DNA from 2 places in the Serinibacter arcticus genome. Region 1 is predicted to be linked to the other one. Evidence: riboswitches for the same ligand, from Rfam matches in the RefSeq annotation. Region 1 holds a riboswitch; the other holds the start of a gene.

What was found. Region 1 has a riboswitch for S-adenosylmethionine ahead of C8046_RS00490 (LLM class flavin-dependent oxidoreductase). Riboswitches for the same ligand answer to the same signal wherever they lie in the genome.
Region 2: it holds a riboswitch for S-adenosylmethionine, as region 1 does, so the genes downstream of both, C8046_RS12990 (methylenetetrahydrofolate reductase) here and C8046_RS00490 (LLM class flavin-dependent oxidoreductase) in region 1, are expected to answer to the same signal.

Annotation. Positions count from the first base shown of each region.
Region 1 is NZ_PYHR01000002.1:86,956-94,551, forward strand. Features, by position in the region: gene C8046_RS00460 (hypothetical protein) at 1-42, opposite strand, end outside; gene rplU (50S ribosomal protein L21) at 269-577, shown strand; gene rpmA (50S ribosomal protein L27) at 613-861, shown strand; gene obgE (GTPase ObgE) at 957-2,471, shown strand; gene proB (glutamate 5-kinase) at 2,477-3,607, shown strand; gene C8046_RS00485 (flavin reductase family protein) at 3,628-4,173, opposite strand; SAM riboswitch class IV at 4,337-4,450, shown strand; gene C8046_RS00490 (LLM class flavin-dependent oxidoreductase) at 4,812-5,762, shown strand; gene C8046_RS00495 (glutamate-5-semialdehyde dehydrogenase) at 5,780-7,117, shown strand; gene C8046_RS00500 (aromatic ring-opening dioxygenase LigA) at 7,354-7,596, opposite strand, start outside.
Region 2 is NZ_PYHR01000002.1:2,894,560-2,902,155, reverse strand. Features, by position in the region: gene metE (5-methyltetrahydropteroyltriglutamate--homocysteine S-methyltransferase) at 1-1,885, opposite strand, end outside; gene C8046_RS12990 (methylenetetrahydrofolate reductase) at 2,108-3,121, opposite strand; SAM riboswitch class I at 3,171-3,271, opposite strand; gene C8046_RS12985 (fasciclin domain-containing protein) at 3,484-4,197, opposite strand; gene C8046_RS12980 (molybdopterin-dependent oxidoreductase) at 4,587-6,281, opposite strand; gene C8046_RS12975 (HNH endonuclease signature motif containing protein) at 6,530-7,596, shown strand, end outside.

The DNA.
Region 1 (7,596 bases):
GGCGAACCGGCGCGCGGTCGAGGTGGGGGCGGTGGCAGTCATCCCTGGCACAGTACCCAAGGGGGCGACGACCGAGCGGGCCGGTCGTGCGGCGGGTCCGGCAGGCACGGTGCGTGGTGCATTTGACCCGTGGCGTCGGCGTGCGTAATCTTGACTGTCGGCGTGTGCGGGACTGCGCGCGCCTGAAGGCCCAAGCTGCTGCTTTCCCCTCGGGTGGTCCGTCCGCCCGCTGGTTGACGTGCAGCAGTCCGATGAGGAGAGATGCAACGTGGTTTACGCGATCGTCAAGATGAGCGGCCGTCAGGAGAAGGTGGCCGTCGGTGACATCGTCGTCGGCAACCGGGTTCAGGGAGGTGTCGGCGACACCATCGAGCTGACCCCGATCCTCCTTGTCGACGGCGAGAAGGTGACCTCGGCGGCCAAGGAGCTGGCCAAGGTCAAGGTCTCCGCCGAGATCGTTCGGGACGAGAAGGGCCCGAAGATCGTCATCATGAAGTACAAGAACAAGACCGGCTACCGCAAGCGCCAGGGACACCGTCAGCCCCTGACCCGCTTCAAGGTCACCTCGATCGCCTGAGCCTTCAGGCTCCCTATCTGAAAGGAGTGTGCGTCATGGCACACAAGAAGGGCGCAAGCTCCTCCCGCAACGGTCGCGACTCCAACGCTCAGCGTCTGGGTGTCAAGCGGTTCGGTGGCCAGGTCGTCAAGGCCGGCGAGATCATCGTCCGCCAGCGCGGCACGCACTTCCACCCGGGTGAGGGCGTGGGTCGCGGTGGCGACGACACGCTGTTCGCTCTCCAGCCCGGTGCTGTCCAGTTCGGTCAGCGCCGCGGTCGTCGCGTCATCGACATCGTCGCCTGAGCCAGTCCGGCGAACCTGTCTTCCCGCGAGGGGGCGTACCGCACAGGCGGTACGCCCCCTCGCGGCGTTTCATTTGCATGTCTTGAGGAGTAGTCGTGGTCTCGTTCGTCGATCGGGTAGTGCTGCACGTCAGCGGCGGTGACGGCGGGAACGGTTGCGCCTCCGTCCGTCGCGAGAAGTTCAAGCCGCTGGGTGGTCCCGACGGGGCCAACGGTGGCAACGGCGGCGACGTGATCCTCGCCGTCGACCCGCAGATCACGACGCTGCTGGACTACCACCACCGCCCGCACCGGCACGCCGAGTCCGGCGGCCAGGGCAAGGGCGACATGCGCCACGGCAAGAACGGCACCGACATCGTGCTCGGCGTGCCCGACGGAACGGTCGTGCGCGACCCCGACGGCTCCGTGCTCGTCGACCTCGTCGGCGCCGGCGCGACCTACACCATCGCCCGCGGCGGCCAGGGCGGGCTGGGCAACGCCGCCCTCGCCTCGCCCAAGCGCAAGGCCCCCGGCTTCGCGCTGCTCGGAGAGCCCGGCGACGAGGCCGAGATCGTCCTCGAGCTGAAGTCCGTGGCCGACGTCGCCCTCGTCGGCTTCCCGAGCGCCGGCAAGTCCTCGCTCATCGCCGCGATGAGCGCGGCCCGGCCGAAGATCGCCGACTACCCGTTCACGACCCTGGTGCCGAACCTCGGCGTCGTGCAGGCCGGCGAGGAGCGCTACACCGTCGCCGACGTGCCCGGTCTGATCCCCGGCGCGAGCGAGGGCAAGGGCCTCGGCCTGGAGTTCCTGCGCCACATCGAGCGCTGCGCCGTGCTCGTGCACGTGCTCGACTGCGCCACCCTCGAGCAGCGCCGCGACCCCGTCACCGACCTCGACGTCATCCTCGGCGAGCTCGCCGCCTACGCCCCCGACCTCGAGATCGCCGGCGGCCGGGTGCCGATCCTCGACCGCCCGCAGCTCGTCGTCCTGCACAAGGTCGACGTGCCCGAGGCACGCGAGCTCGCTGACTTCGTGCGGCCCGACCTCGAGGCGCGCGGGTTCCGCGTGTTCGAGGTCTCCAGCGCCTCGCACGAGGGTCTGCGCGAGCTCACGTTCGCGCTCGGCGCCATCGTGCGCGAGGCGCGGGCCGCCGAGCCCGAGCCCGCCCCGGCCCCCGTCGTGCTGCGGCCCCGGGCCCACGGCGACGCCGGCTTCACCGTCGAGAAGGTCAACACGCCCGACGGCGAGGTCTTCCAGATCCGCGGCGACAAGCCCGAGCGCTGGGTGCGCCAGACGTCGTTCACCAACGACGAGGCCGTCGGCTACCTCGCCGACCGGCTCAACCGCATCGGCATCGAGCAGGCGCTGGCCAAGGCCGGCGCCGTGCCGGGGAGCACGGTCGTCATCGGCAAGATCGACGGCGGCGTGATCTTCGACTGGGAGCCCACCGCCATGACCGGCGCCGAGCTCCTGGCACCGCGCGGGTTCGACCCGCGGCTGGAGGGCGACCGCCGTCGCACCACGCCCGAGCGTCTCGAGCAGTACAAGGCGCGCATGGATGGCAAGACCGCCGCGCGCGAGCAGCTGCGCCGCGACCGCGACGAGGGTCTCTGGACCAGCTCGGGGGAGTGAGCACGGTGAGTCTGCCGCTGGGACGCGGTGCGCTGCAGGTCGCGCGCCGGATCGTGGTGAAGATCGGGTCGTCGTCGCTGACCGACGGCGGGGGAGCGCTGAACCCGGCGGCCGTGACCGCGGTGGCCGACGCGCTCGCCGCCCGGCGCGCGGACGGCACCCAGGTGGTGCTGGTCTCCTCCGGTGCGATCGCCGCCGGCATCACCCCGCTCGGGCTGGCGTCCCGCCCGCGTGACCTCGCGACGCAGCAGGCGGCCGCCAGCGTGGGCCAGGGGCTGCTCGTCGCCCACTACACGCGGGCCTTCGCGGCCCACGGGCTGACGGTCGCGCAGGTGCTCCTGACGGCCGAGGACGTCATCCGACGCGGCCAGTACAAGAACGCGCAGCGCGCGCTCGAGCGCCTCCTCGCGCTCGGCACCGTCCCCGTCGTCAACGAGAACGACGCCGTCGCGACGGACGAGATCCGGTTCGGCGACAACGACCGGCTCGCGGCGCTCGTGGCGCACGTGGTGCAGGCCGACGCGCTCGTGCTGCTGACCGACGTCGACGGCCTCTACGACGGCCACCCGAAGCTCCCGACGTCGCGCCGGATCGCCCGCGTGACCTCGCCCGCCGACCTCGAGGGCGTCGTGGTGACCGGTCGCGGGAGCGGCGTGGGCACCGGCGGCATGACGACGAAGGTCGACGCCGCGCTCACCGCCACCGGCGCGGGGATCCCGACGCTCGTCGCGGCCGCCCACGACGTCGGCCGGGCCCTGTCCGGGCAGGACGTCGGCACGTGGTTCGAGGCGACGCACGCGCGCCCGCGCACCCGCCGGCTGTGGCTGGCCCACGCCGCCCACACGCGGGGGCGACTGGTGCTGGACGACGGTGCCGTCCGCGCCATCACGCACGGCAAGCGGTCGCTGCTCGCGGCCGGGGTGGTCGGGGTCGAGGGTGCCTTCGAGGCCGGGGACCCCGTGGAGCTGGCGAGCACCGACGGCGTGGTCGTGGCCCGCGGTCTCGTGGCCTACTCGAGCGAGGAGCTGCCCGAGCGGTTCGGTCTCACGTCCTCCCAGCAGCGCGAGGAGTTCGGCGACGGCCGGGACCGCGCCGTCGTGCACCGCGACGACCTGGTCGTGGTGGCCCGGCGCTGAGGCCTCGGCCCGCGCGCGGGTCAGCCGACCTGCGAGTGACCGCCCGTGCGGTGGTAGGTGCGGTCGACGTAGACCAGGCGCGGCTGCTCGACCTGGGCGTGCGGCGTCTCCTCGTGCACGTGCGTCACGTCCGCCGTCACCAGGAAGCTGGAGCCGGCGGGGATCCGCTCGGCGATCTCCACGCGGGCCCACGACGTCACCTGCGCCAGCCGCGGCTCACCGGTCGGCAGCCACTCCAGCGGCGTGTCGGTGAACCGGTCGATCCCCGGGGTGGCGAACCGGACCGAGAGGTCGGCCTGGTCGTGGGCGAGGAAGCTCACGACGGCGGAGTGCGCCTCGCGCAGGGCCGGCCAGGAGGAGGACACCCCGGTGATCGAGAAGGCGAGCACCGCCGGCGAGGCCGAGACCGAGATCACGGAGGTCGCCGTGAAGCCGACCGGGGCGCCGTCGGGACCGACCAGCGTGACGATCGCGACGCCCGCCGGGTGGTGGCGGAACAGGTCCTTGAACGCCCGCGGGGACGGGACGGCGGCGGCGTCGAGGGAGGTGGGGTGCGGTGCGGTCACGCTCCGAACCTACGTCCGTCACCGGCCGAGCGTCGGGGTGCGTCCCGTCCGTCCATCATGCGGACCGCGTCGAACGGATGCGGGTGACCGCTCACATCGCGTCAGCACCGCGTCGACGATTGAGTTGACACATCAACCAATGTGGTCGTAGCGTCGTGTCCACGGTCTTGAGTACCAGCGCGTAAGCCCCGGCTTGCTGGTCGGCAACCCTCCTCCTGCGGTGGGGTGCCCCGGGTGACGACCAGGCCCTGGCTACCTGCCAGGGCAAGCGCTCGTCCGCACCACGCGGAGATACGAGGAACAGAACACGATGGTCACGGAACGGCAGATGAAGTCCCTGCGACGCTCCACCACGTCCCTCATGTGTTGCACGCCGTCGGCGTGCACGTGTATGCGCTGACGGCGGCCGGACGAACTCCCCGCGGGCTCCCCGCCCGCTGAGCTCAGCCGCTGGTGAGAACCACCAGTCTCCTGCCGTCGTGCCCCGGCTCCTGCTGCCCCGCAGCGGAGCGATCCCGCCCGCACGCCCGACCCACCGCCCTGCCCCAGCCCCGTGCTGCCGGTCGCGGAGCGGGTCGCGAGCCCGGACGGTCCCCATACACGCATGAACCCTGCCCTGCAGGGAAAGGACCCCTCACATGTCTCAGCAGCACCCCTCCTCGTCCCCCGCCCGCACCGGTCTGACGCTCGGTCTCGACCTCACGACGCTCGGCGCGAAGGCCTCGTCCTTCCGCCGCCCGGGCGCCGGTGGCAACGAGCGCGTCTCGCTGTCCGACGTCGCCGAGCACGTCGCGCTGGCGGCCGCCGCCGGCGTCGACCTCATCACCTTCGGCGAGTCCTTCCGGCTCGACACGACCGCCCGCGCCGACGCCTGGCTCGACCCGGCCGTCATCGCCTCCCGCCTGGCCGCCAGCGGCGCGCTCACCGGTGGCCCGACGGTCGTGCCGGCCCTGCCGGCCGGTTTCCTCGACCCGGTCCGCCTGGCCCGCGCCGTCGCCGGCATCCACGCCCGCTCGGGCGGTCGCGCCGGCTGGCAGCTGCCCATCAGCGCCACCGCGGGCGGCGTGCACGCCGAGGTCCGCCGCGTCTGGGAGGCGACGCCGGACGCGCAGACCGGCGGTCACAGCCCGCTCGTGGTGACGGCGCCGCAGGAGGCGACGACCGCCGTCGTCGCCGGCCGGTTCTCCGACGTCGTCCGCCTGCAGGTCTCCGACCTCGCCGAGGCGAAGCGCCGCCGGACGGCCATCCGCACCGCCGCCGAGCAGGCGGGCCGCAACCCCGACGACGTGCGCGTGCTCGTCGACGCGGTCACGGTCATCGGCCAGGACGCGGCCAGCGCACTGTTCCGTGCCGACCTGCTGCGCGACCTCGGGACGCACACCGACCACGACGAGCTCACCGTGGCCGGCACGGCGCGCGGCGTCGCGGACGTCTTCGAGGACTGGTACACCCAGGGCGCCGTCGACGGCTTCGTCGTCCTCCCCGGGTCGCTGCCGGCGGACGTCCAGGCGCTCGCCCACGAGCTCGCCCCGGCCCTCGCCGAGCGCGGTCTGCTCGCGGGCGTCGCCGCCTCCGCCGTCGTGCGCTGAGGCCTACCCTGGTGGGCATGGCTCTCGAGACCCCCACCATCCCCGTCGTCGGAGGCGGCCCCGCGGGGCCGCCTCCGACCACGAGCGAGCAGGACGTCACCGCCGGGGTGCACGCGGCCGCGCGTCGCGCCAAGGTCGCCTCCCGCGTGCTGGCCCGCTCGACGCGCGCCACGAAGGACGCCGCCCTGCACGCCATGGCCGACGCGCTCGTCGCGCGCGCGGACGAGGTCGTGGCGGCCAACTCCGTCGACGTCGATCGGGAGCGCGCCCGCGGCATGAGCGAGGGGCTGCTCGACCGCCTCACGCTGACGCCCGAGCGCCTGGGGGGCATCGCGGAGGCGCTCCGCGAGGTCGCCGGCCTGCCGGACCCGGTCGGCGAGGTGGTGCGCGGCTCGACCCTGCCCAACGGCCTGCGGGTGCGGCAGACGCGGGTGCCGCTCGGCGTCGTCGGCGTCATCTACGAGGCTCGCCCCAACGTGACGGTCGACGTCGTGGGGCTCGGGCTGAAGTCCGGCAACGCCGTCGTGCTGCGTGGTGGCTCGGCCGCCGCCGCGTCCAACACCGCGATCGTGGCCGTGCTGCAGGACGCCCTGGAGCAGCAGGGGCTGCCGCGCGAGGCCGTCGGGAGCATCGACGAGTTCGGGCGGCCCGGGGGAGTGGCGCTGATGCGCGCCCGCGGGCTCGTGGACGTCGTCGTCCCGCGTGGCGGGGCCGACCTCATCGCCACCGTGGTGCGCGAGTCCACCGTCCCGGTCATCGAGACCGGGGTGGGCAACTGCCACCTGTACGTCGACGCCGGGGCCGACGTCGCCCAGGCCGTGGCGATCCTCCTCAACGGCAAGACCCAGCGGGTCGGCGTCTGCAACGCCCTCGAGACCCTGCTGGTGCACGCCGACGCCGCCGAGGCCTTCCTTCCCGCGGCGCTGGCCGCGCTCACCGACGCCGGCGTCCGGCTGCACGCCGACGAGGCGGCGTCGGCCCACGCGCCCGCGGGCGCCGACGTGGTGCCGGCGACCACGCAGGACTGGGAGACGGAGTACCTCAGCCTCGACCTGGCGGTGAAGGTCGTCGCCGACCTCGACGAGGCGCTGGAGCACATCCGGACCTACACCTCGGGCCACACCGAGGTCATCTGCACGCCGTCGCTGGCCGCGGCGCACCGGTTCAGCACCGAGCTCGACTCGGCCGCGATCATGGTCAACGCGTCCAGCCGGTTCACCGACGGCGGGCAGCTCGGCCTCGGCGCCGAGCTCGGCATCTCCACCCAGAAGCTGCACGCCCGCGGCCCCATGGGGCTCGCGGAGCTCACGACCACGACGTGGATCGTCCAGGGCGACGGGCACGTGCGTCCCTGAGGGCGGTTGCGCTGCCCGACGCGCCCTCCGCCGCACTCCCCGGGAGTGACGAACGGCCCCGTCCGAGGGACGGGGCCGTTCGGGGAGGCCTGCTCCGGCGCCAGCCGGCCTCACCGTCCGCCGCGGTCCGTTGCCGGTCCTGCGGCGGGGCTTGTCGCGGCCGGGGCCGCTGGGTCAATTCTTCGCCCTGCGCCGGGGTGGATCCAGGGCCGAAGGTCCCGGGTCCACGAGGACGGTCAGTCCCGGGTGGGAGGGCCCGCCGGGCCGGCGGGGGCCGCCGACGCCTCGGGCGAGCTGGTGACGGCCACCTTCCGCAGGCCGAGCCCGACGAGGGCGAACATCACGCCCAGCCCCATCACGAGGGCGGCGACGCCGAACGCGACGACCGAGGTGAACAGCGAGGCCCGCAGGAACGAGGCGTTCATGACCGTGGTGCGCTGACCCTGCAGGGCGAGCACCTCCTCGGAGTCGTCCGCCGC
Region 2 (7,596 bases), 2.8 Mb from region 1:
TCCCGGCCGCCTCGAGGTCGGCGATCTCGTCCCGCAGCGCGAGCGCGACCTGGTTGGCCGTCTCGCCCAGGCCCTGGTCGTCGCGGACGAAGGACCACGCCAGGATCGTCACCGGACCGGTCAGCATGCCCTTCACGGGCGCCGAGGTCAGCGAGGACGCATACGTGGCCCACGGCACCGTGATCGGCGCCGGGCGGGAAACGTCGCCCCACAGGATCGACGGGCGCGTGCAGCGCGAGCCGTAGCTCTGCACCCAGCCGTGCTGCGTGACGGCGAACCCGTCGAGGTTCTCCGCGAAGTACTGCACCATGTCGTTGCGCTCGGGCTCGCCGTGCACCAGCACGTCCAGGCCCAGCTCCTCCTGCAGCGCGATGACGCGCGCCACCTCGGCCCGCATCGCCTCGGCGTAGGCGGCCTCGTCCAGCGTCCCGGCCCGCAGCTCGGCGCGCGCCCGGCGCAGCTCGCCCGTCTGCGGGAACGAGCCGATCGTCGTGGTCGGCAGCGCCGGGAGGTCCAGGACGGCGTCCTGCGCGGCCTGCCGCTCGGCGTACGCCTCGCGGGTGAACGCCGACGCCGGAAGTCCCGCGGCCCGCTCGCGCACCTGGCCGCGGCGCACCCCGGGCGCGGCGGCCCGGTCGGCCACGACGGCGCGCGAGGCGGCGAACACCTCGGCAGCACCGTCCGGTCCGGCAGCCAGCGCCAGCACCTCGCCCACCTTCTCGTCGGCGAACGCGAGCCAGCCGGCGACGGCGGCCGGCAGCTCCGGGTTGCCCGCCTCGTCGGCCACGGTGTGCGGCACGTGGAAGAGCGAGGTCGACGTCGTGACGCCGGTCGCCGCGGCGCCGAGCGCCCCCAGCTCCTCGAGCCGACCGGCGGCGCGGTCGAGGTCGGTGCGCCAGACGTTGTGGCCGTCGACGACGCCACCGACCAGGGCGACGTGGGAGAAGTCGCGGGCCCCGCCGTCGGGCGCCCGGGTCGCGGGCACGGCGCCCTTGACCAGATCCAGCGCGATCGCCTCGACGCCGGCGGCGAGCAGCGGGTCGACGGCGTCGCCGAGGCTCCCGTAACCGGCGGTGACGAGGATCGCCGGGCGGGCGGCGTCGCCGTCGTCCGAGGCGGCGCCCACCGGCGCGGACGCGAGCACCCCGTAGGCGCGGGCGACGGCGGAGGCCACCTCCGCCGTCGGCGTCGCCCAGGTGTCGCTGGTCAGCGCGGGCTCGTCGAGCTGCACCCACGAGGCGCCGGCGGAGCGCAGGTCGGCGAGCAGCGCGGCGTAGGCGGCCACGACGTCGTCGAGCCGATCCAGGGGCGAGAAGTCCTCGGGCGAGCCGTCGGCGGCCTTGGCCAGGAGCAGCAGGGTCACGGGCCCGATGAGCACCGGGCGCCCGGTGATGCCGAGATCGGCGGCCTCGCGCACCTCCTGGACGCGACGCGAACCGGCGTAGGAGATCGCCGTCGCCGGGCCGATCTCGGGCACGAGGTAGTGGTAGTTGGAGTCGAGCCACTTCGTCATCTCGAGCGGGACGCGATCACCCTCGCCACGGGCGAGCGTGAAGTAGCCGGCGAGGTCGATCGTGCCGTCCGCGGCGCGCAGGTCCGCGAACCGCTCCGGGACGACCCCGAGCGCGACGGCGACGTCGTGCACCTGGTCGTAGTAGGAGAAGTCGAGCGGGATCGAGGAGTCCTCAACGGCGAGACCGAGGTCGCGCAGGTGCGTGAGGGTGCGGCGGCGCAGCTCGGCCGCCGCCTGCTCGAGCTCGGCCTCGGTCGTCCGGCCGGCCCAGTGGGACTCGACCGCCTTCTTCAGCTCGCGGCGGGGCCCGATGCGGGGGTAGCCGAGGATCGTGGCGGTGGGGAGCTCGTGGTGCTGGGTGGTGGCGCTCATGGCGTCTCCTTGGGGCGTTGTTGACGTCGCGGGCGACATCACGGTGTGCGGAGGGGCGACGTCGCGCGGGGCTCCGGCTTGCGACGTCGGTGTGTCGGGTGCTGCGGATGGTCACGTCGCGCGGGGCTCCGGCTTGCGACGCTTCGTACGGATCCGTGTCGGATCGGCGTGGGGCCCGACGGGGGTCGGGCGGGGCGGCGGAGGCGTGCTCCGCCGTCGGGATCAGGCCGGCATTCGCTCGGCGAGCACGTCCTCCAGGAGGGCGGTGACGCCGTCGGCCTTGTTGAACGTGTACAGGTGCAGCCCGGGGGCGCCGGCCGCGAGGACGTCGCGGACGAGCGACGTCGTCGCCTCGAGGCCGATCCGACGGCGCTCCTCCGGGTCGGTCGTGGCGTCGAGCGTGCCGAGGATCTCGGCCGGGTGGGCGATGCCGTTGAGGTCGCACAGGCGACGGATGCGGGCGGGGTCCGTCAGCGGCAGGATCCCGGGCACCAGCGGCAGCCTGATCCCGGCCGCCCGGGACGCGCCCAGCAGCTCGCGGTAGGCCGCGGCGTCGAAGAAGAGCTGGGTGATCGCGAAGTCGGCGCCGGCGTCCTGCTTGGCGCGCAGCGCGACGAGCTCGTCCTCGCGGACGCGGAACCGGCTGGCCCCGGCGACCGCGCCGTCGGTCACGCCGCCGGCGGGGTGACCGCCGTCGGGCGCGGCACCGGCACGCTCGAGGCCCGGGTAGGCGGCGACGGCGATGCTCACCGCCGTGCGGCGGCTGCGGTGGTCGGCGAGCCGGGAGATCGGGTCGAGCCCGCGGGAGCCGAAGCGCTCGGCCTCGACCTCACGGATCAGCGTCACCAGGTCGCACGCGCGGCCGACCTCGCCCGGCGCGGGCTTCCAGTCCACGACACCCTCGGGCGGGTCGCCGCGCAGCGCGAGGAAGTTGCGGACGCCGGCGTCGAGGAAGGCTCCGACGACCTCGCGGAGCTGCTCGGCCGTCCGACCCACGCACGTGAGGTGGGCGATGACCGGGACGGACGTCTCGTTGATGATGCGCTCGACGAGCGCCTGCGACGTCGACGCCGTCGAGCCCGAGGCCCCGTACGTGACGGAGAAGTAGTCGGCGACGTGGTCGGCGAGCTGGGTGACCGTGTCCCACACCTGGGTCTCGCCCTTGGGTGTGCGTGGGGGGTACAGCTCGTAGCTGATCGTCGGTCGCGGCGGACGGTACAGGTCGGAGGTCGTCATGACCGCCTCCCCCGTGCCGTGCTCCGCGGGAGTGGTGCCCGCATTGCTCTCTCCATCGGTCCTGGCGTGAGCACCCTTCCCGCGGGAGGCTTCCGTTGGGGGTTGCTGCGGCGTCGTCGAGCCAGATCTCTCGGCCGCTCTGGATGGTTCTAGGAGAGTAGCGGGGACGCGCGGGGGGCGTCCATCGTTCGGAGCGGGCGTCCGCATCGCGAGATGCGCGACCCGTTCCCGAGACAGCGCGATGCCCCGCCTCCCTGATCGGAGGCGGGGCATCGGCCCACCGGTCCCTCAACCGGCCACCCGGCACCGTGAGACACCGGGAGTCTGTCGGCCCTGCGATGGCCTAGAGGGGGAGGTGCTGATCACATCGGGGGCATGAGGACCGAGTCGATCAGGTACACCGTGGCGTTGGCGGTCTGGACGCCACCGCAGATGACGCTGGCGCCGTTCACCATGAGGTTGTCGCCCTCACCGGTGACCTCGACGGTCCCACCCTGGACGGTGGTCTGCTCGCCGACGACGGCCGTCGGGTCGAGCTGGCCGGGGACCACGTGGTAGGTCAGGATCGTGGTGAGGAGCTCGCTGTCGGTCTTGAGCGTCTCGATCGTGGCGGGGTCGACGGCCGCGAAGGCCTCGTCGACCGGCGCGAAGACCGTGAACTCGTCGCTGTTCAGCGTGCTGACCAGGTCGACGCCCGGGTTGAGCCCGCCGGAGACGGCCGCGGTCAGCGTGGTGAGGAGCGGGTTGTTGGACGCAGCGGTGGCGACCGGGTCGAGCGCCATGCCACCGACGGAGCCGGCGCCGTCCGGAACGGCCTCGGCGTAGGCGGCGCAGCCGGCGCCGACGAGGTTCGCGGCCGGGTCAGCCATGTCGTCGGTCGCGGACTCGGTCTCCGAGGGGGAGGCCGACTCGGTCTCGGTCTCCGAGGGCGACGGCGACGCCGTCTCGGACTCGGACATCGTGGGGCTGGACTCCTCGGTCATGTCCTCGTCACCCGAACCGCCACAGGCGGAGAGGGTGAGCGCGAGAGCGGCAACAGCGGCGATCGAGGTGAAGGTCTTCCGGGTGGTGAACATTGTCAAGCTCCTTCGTGACGGGTGCGGCCTGGTGGCCGGTCTCACGAGTAGTTCGACGTGGTGGGGAATACGGATGGGTCGGATCGCGAGATTTTTTCTGAGCGGGTTCTCGGGAGGGCGGAACCGTGCATCGGCGCGGGTGGTGGGCCGTGGTGATGCGGGTGCTGACGGCGGGAGACGGGTGGTGTCCTCCCCTGTACAGAGAGTGGTGTCCTCCCCTGGACACAGGGGCGGACGCCGTCCTGACGAGGGACGGCCGGCGTCGGGCCGCCGCCACCACGCACGGTGGGGACAGCAGTGAGGGCGACCCTCCGCCGTCGTGACGATCCTGGGTGGATCGGCGACGGCGACAGGATCGCCCTCGGTGGTGCTGGGTGCTGGTGGCCCCCTCAGGAGACCGTGATGCTCCGGGCGTCGTAGCCGGAGGAGCCGTTCGGGATCGGGGGTGCGATCTCCTCCGTCTGCAGCTCGCCCGTGCCGTCGTACGCGCGGCAGCGAATGGTGTGGACGCCCTGCTCGGCCACCCACGTCGTGCGCCACTGGCGCCACGTGTCGTTCGAGAGCGCGGGCGAGAGCTCCACGGGCTGCCACTCGCCGTCGTCGATCTGGATCTCCACGTTCTCGATCCCGCGCTGCTGCGCCCACGCGACACCCGCGATGACGACCTCGTCGCCGACGGCGGCCTGGTTGAAGCCGCGCGGGACGTCGATGCGCGAGGCGGTCTTGATCGGCGCCTGCTCGGCCCAGCCGCGCTGGGTCCAGTAGGCGACCTCGTCGGAGAACCTGCTCACCTTCATGTCGACGATCCACTTCGTCGCCGAGACGTAGCCGTACAGGCCGGGCACGACCATGCGCACCGGGAAGCCGTTGCGCTGCGGGAGGATCTCGCCGTTCATGGCGACGGCGAGGAGCGAGTCCCGGCCGTCGACGAGCGCCTCGAGCGGGGCGGTGAGGGTGAAGCCGTCGATGCTGGTGCAGAGCACGCAGTCGGCGTCCGAGCTCGGCCCGAGGTCCTCGAGCAGGTCCTTGATCGGCGTGCCGATCCACGTCGCGGTGCCCACGAGCCCGCCACCGACCTCGTTGGACACGCAGGTGAGGGTGATCGTGCGCTCGACGAGCGGGAGGTTGACGATCTCGTCGTAGGTGAGCGTGCGCTCGCGGTCGACGAGGCCGTGGATCTTCAGCGACCAGTCGTCAGCCGTGATGTTCGGCAGGGTCAGCGCGGTGTCCACGCGGTAGAAGTCCTCGTTCGGCGTGAGGAACGCGCCCTGACCGTCGACGGCTTCTTCGATGGTGTCGAGGGTGAGGCCGTCGGGGAAGCTCTGCGGCGTGGCGGACGGGACCTGGAGGGCGTCGCGGCTCGCCTGGACGTCGGCGTAGCTGGGGAGGAAGCGGCCGATCGCGGTGGCGGCGGTGGCCGCGGCCGCGGTGATGCCGACCAGGCTGAGGAAGCGACGGCGACCGAGCGCGCTGTCCATCACCGGCGTGGTGGTGCGGCGGGACGGGTAGTCCTGGGGGGTGGGCTCAACATCGGGGTCGACCGGTGCGGCGGGGGCCGCGACCTCGCGACGACGGAAGAGGTAGCCCAGCACCAGGACGCCGACGACGCCGCCCACGATCGAGGGCAGCAGGTCGATGACCCCGACCGCGGCGGGGCGGGTCAGGACGGCGACTCCGCAGATCGCGACGAACGCGGCCAGCAGGACGGCCGCAACCCTCGGGCTGCGGCGCGCGACCAGACCGATGACGGCGGCGGCGATCAGCACCGTGACGCCCATGCCGACCTGCAGCGCGACCTTGTCCTGCTCGCCGAACGTGGCGATCGCGAACTGCTTCAGCCACTCGGGCGTGAGCGTGATGAAGGCGGCGCCGACGGCCAGCAGCGGCGAGCTGAACTGGTTCAGCAGCTGCACCCGGTCGCCGAGGATCGAGAGCAGCTCGGCGACGGCGAGCGCAAGTCCGACCACGACCACGCCCGTGAGCGCACCGAGCCACCGGCCCGGCAGCCAGATCGTCGAGGTGGGGGGCGGGGCTGACGGGGAGGCGTCGCTGTCGCCGTCGCGCTGGGGTCGGGTCGTGTCCATGTCCGTAGTTCGTCGCGGAGGGTCGAGCGGATGGCTCACGGTACGCCTGTTGTCCACAGGGTCGAGGGCCCGCCAGGTCGATGTCGGTGGTCGGGCGTAGCGTTACAACATCAGTTCGAGTCGGGCGGGTTTCGGCGGACGACGGGGCGGGGGTGGTTGAGGTGGTGGCGGAGGTCGTGAGGGCGCTGGTTCCGCTTCCGGGTGCGGTCCTGAGGACGGCCCGTCGCGCGAAGGATGCGGCCGGCGAGGTGGCCGGGGCGGTTCGCGGGGGTGGAGCTGATGGTGGGGGCGCCGGGAGCGCGGCGGAGCTGCGCGAGGCGCTCGGGCTGCTGGACGAGACCGCGACGGTCATCGGCCTCGCACGCGCCGACCTCGCCGCGCGGATCCAGCGGGCCGGCGCCTGGGAGGGCAGCGACGCCGGGGTGACCTACACCGAGTGGCGCGGGCGGACGTCGCGCCAGGGTCGCGGGGCGTCGATCGGCGAGGAGCGCACGGCGGAGACGCTCGTGCAGCTGCCGGCGATCCGCGAGGCCGCCGCGGCGGGCGCGGTCAGCATCGAGCACGTCCGCGCGATCGGGGACGTGCTCGGCGAGGCGTCGGAGCGAGCCCGGGAGCGGGTGCTCACAGCGAGCAAGGAGATCGTCGAGGCGGCGTCGACCCTGTCCGTACCGGAGACGCGCAAGCAGCTGCGAGCGCTCGTCGCCTCGCTGGAGGCCGACTCCGCCGACCACGGCCACGAGGAGGTGCAGCGGCGACGCTTCGTCCGGCTGAGTCCGCGCGAGGGCGGCATCCGGATCGAGGGGCTGCTCGACGTGGTCGCCGGCGAGACCCTCCGCACCGCGCTCGACGCCGTCACCCCCGTACCCGCCGGCGACGACGACCGCTCGCCCGACCAGCGCCGCGCCGACGCTCTCGCGGGGCTCGCCGACCATGCGCTGTCGTGCGGATCGCACAAGGGCGGCGCCCAGGTGCGACCCCACCTGTCGATCCTCGTCCCGATCGCGACCTGGCTCCTGCTGACCGAACGTCGGCGCCTGATGTGCGGGCAGCGGGAGGCCGGCCTCGCGGCGCAGGCTGGAGCGGCCGCGGTGGCGGACGCGGGCGGGGCGGTCGGAGACGGCGCCGGGCGCTCGGGCACCGCGTTCCGCGCCTCCGGGCTGACTGTCGAACCGCCGCTCGCCCAGCTGCAGGACGGAACGCTGATCCCGTTCGCTGCACTGGACGTGCTGGCGTGCGACGCCCTGCTGCAGCGTGTCGCCCTGGACGCCGACGGCTCACCCCTCGACGTCGGACAGTCGATGCGCACCTTCGAGGG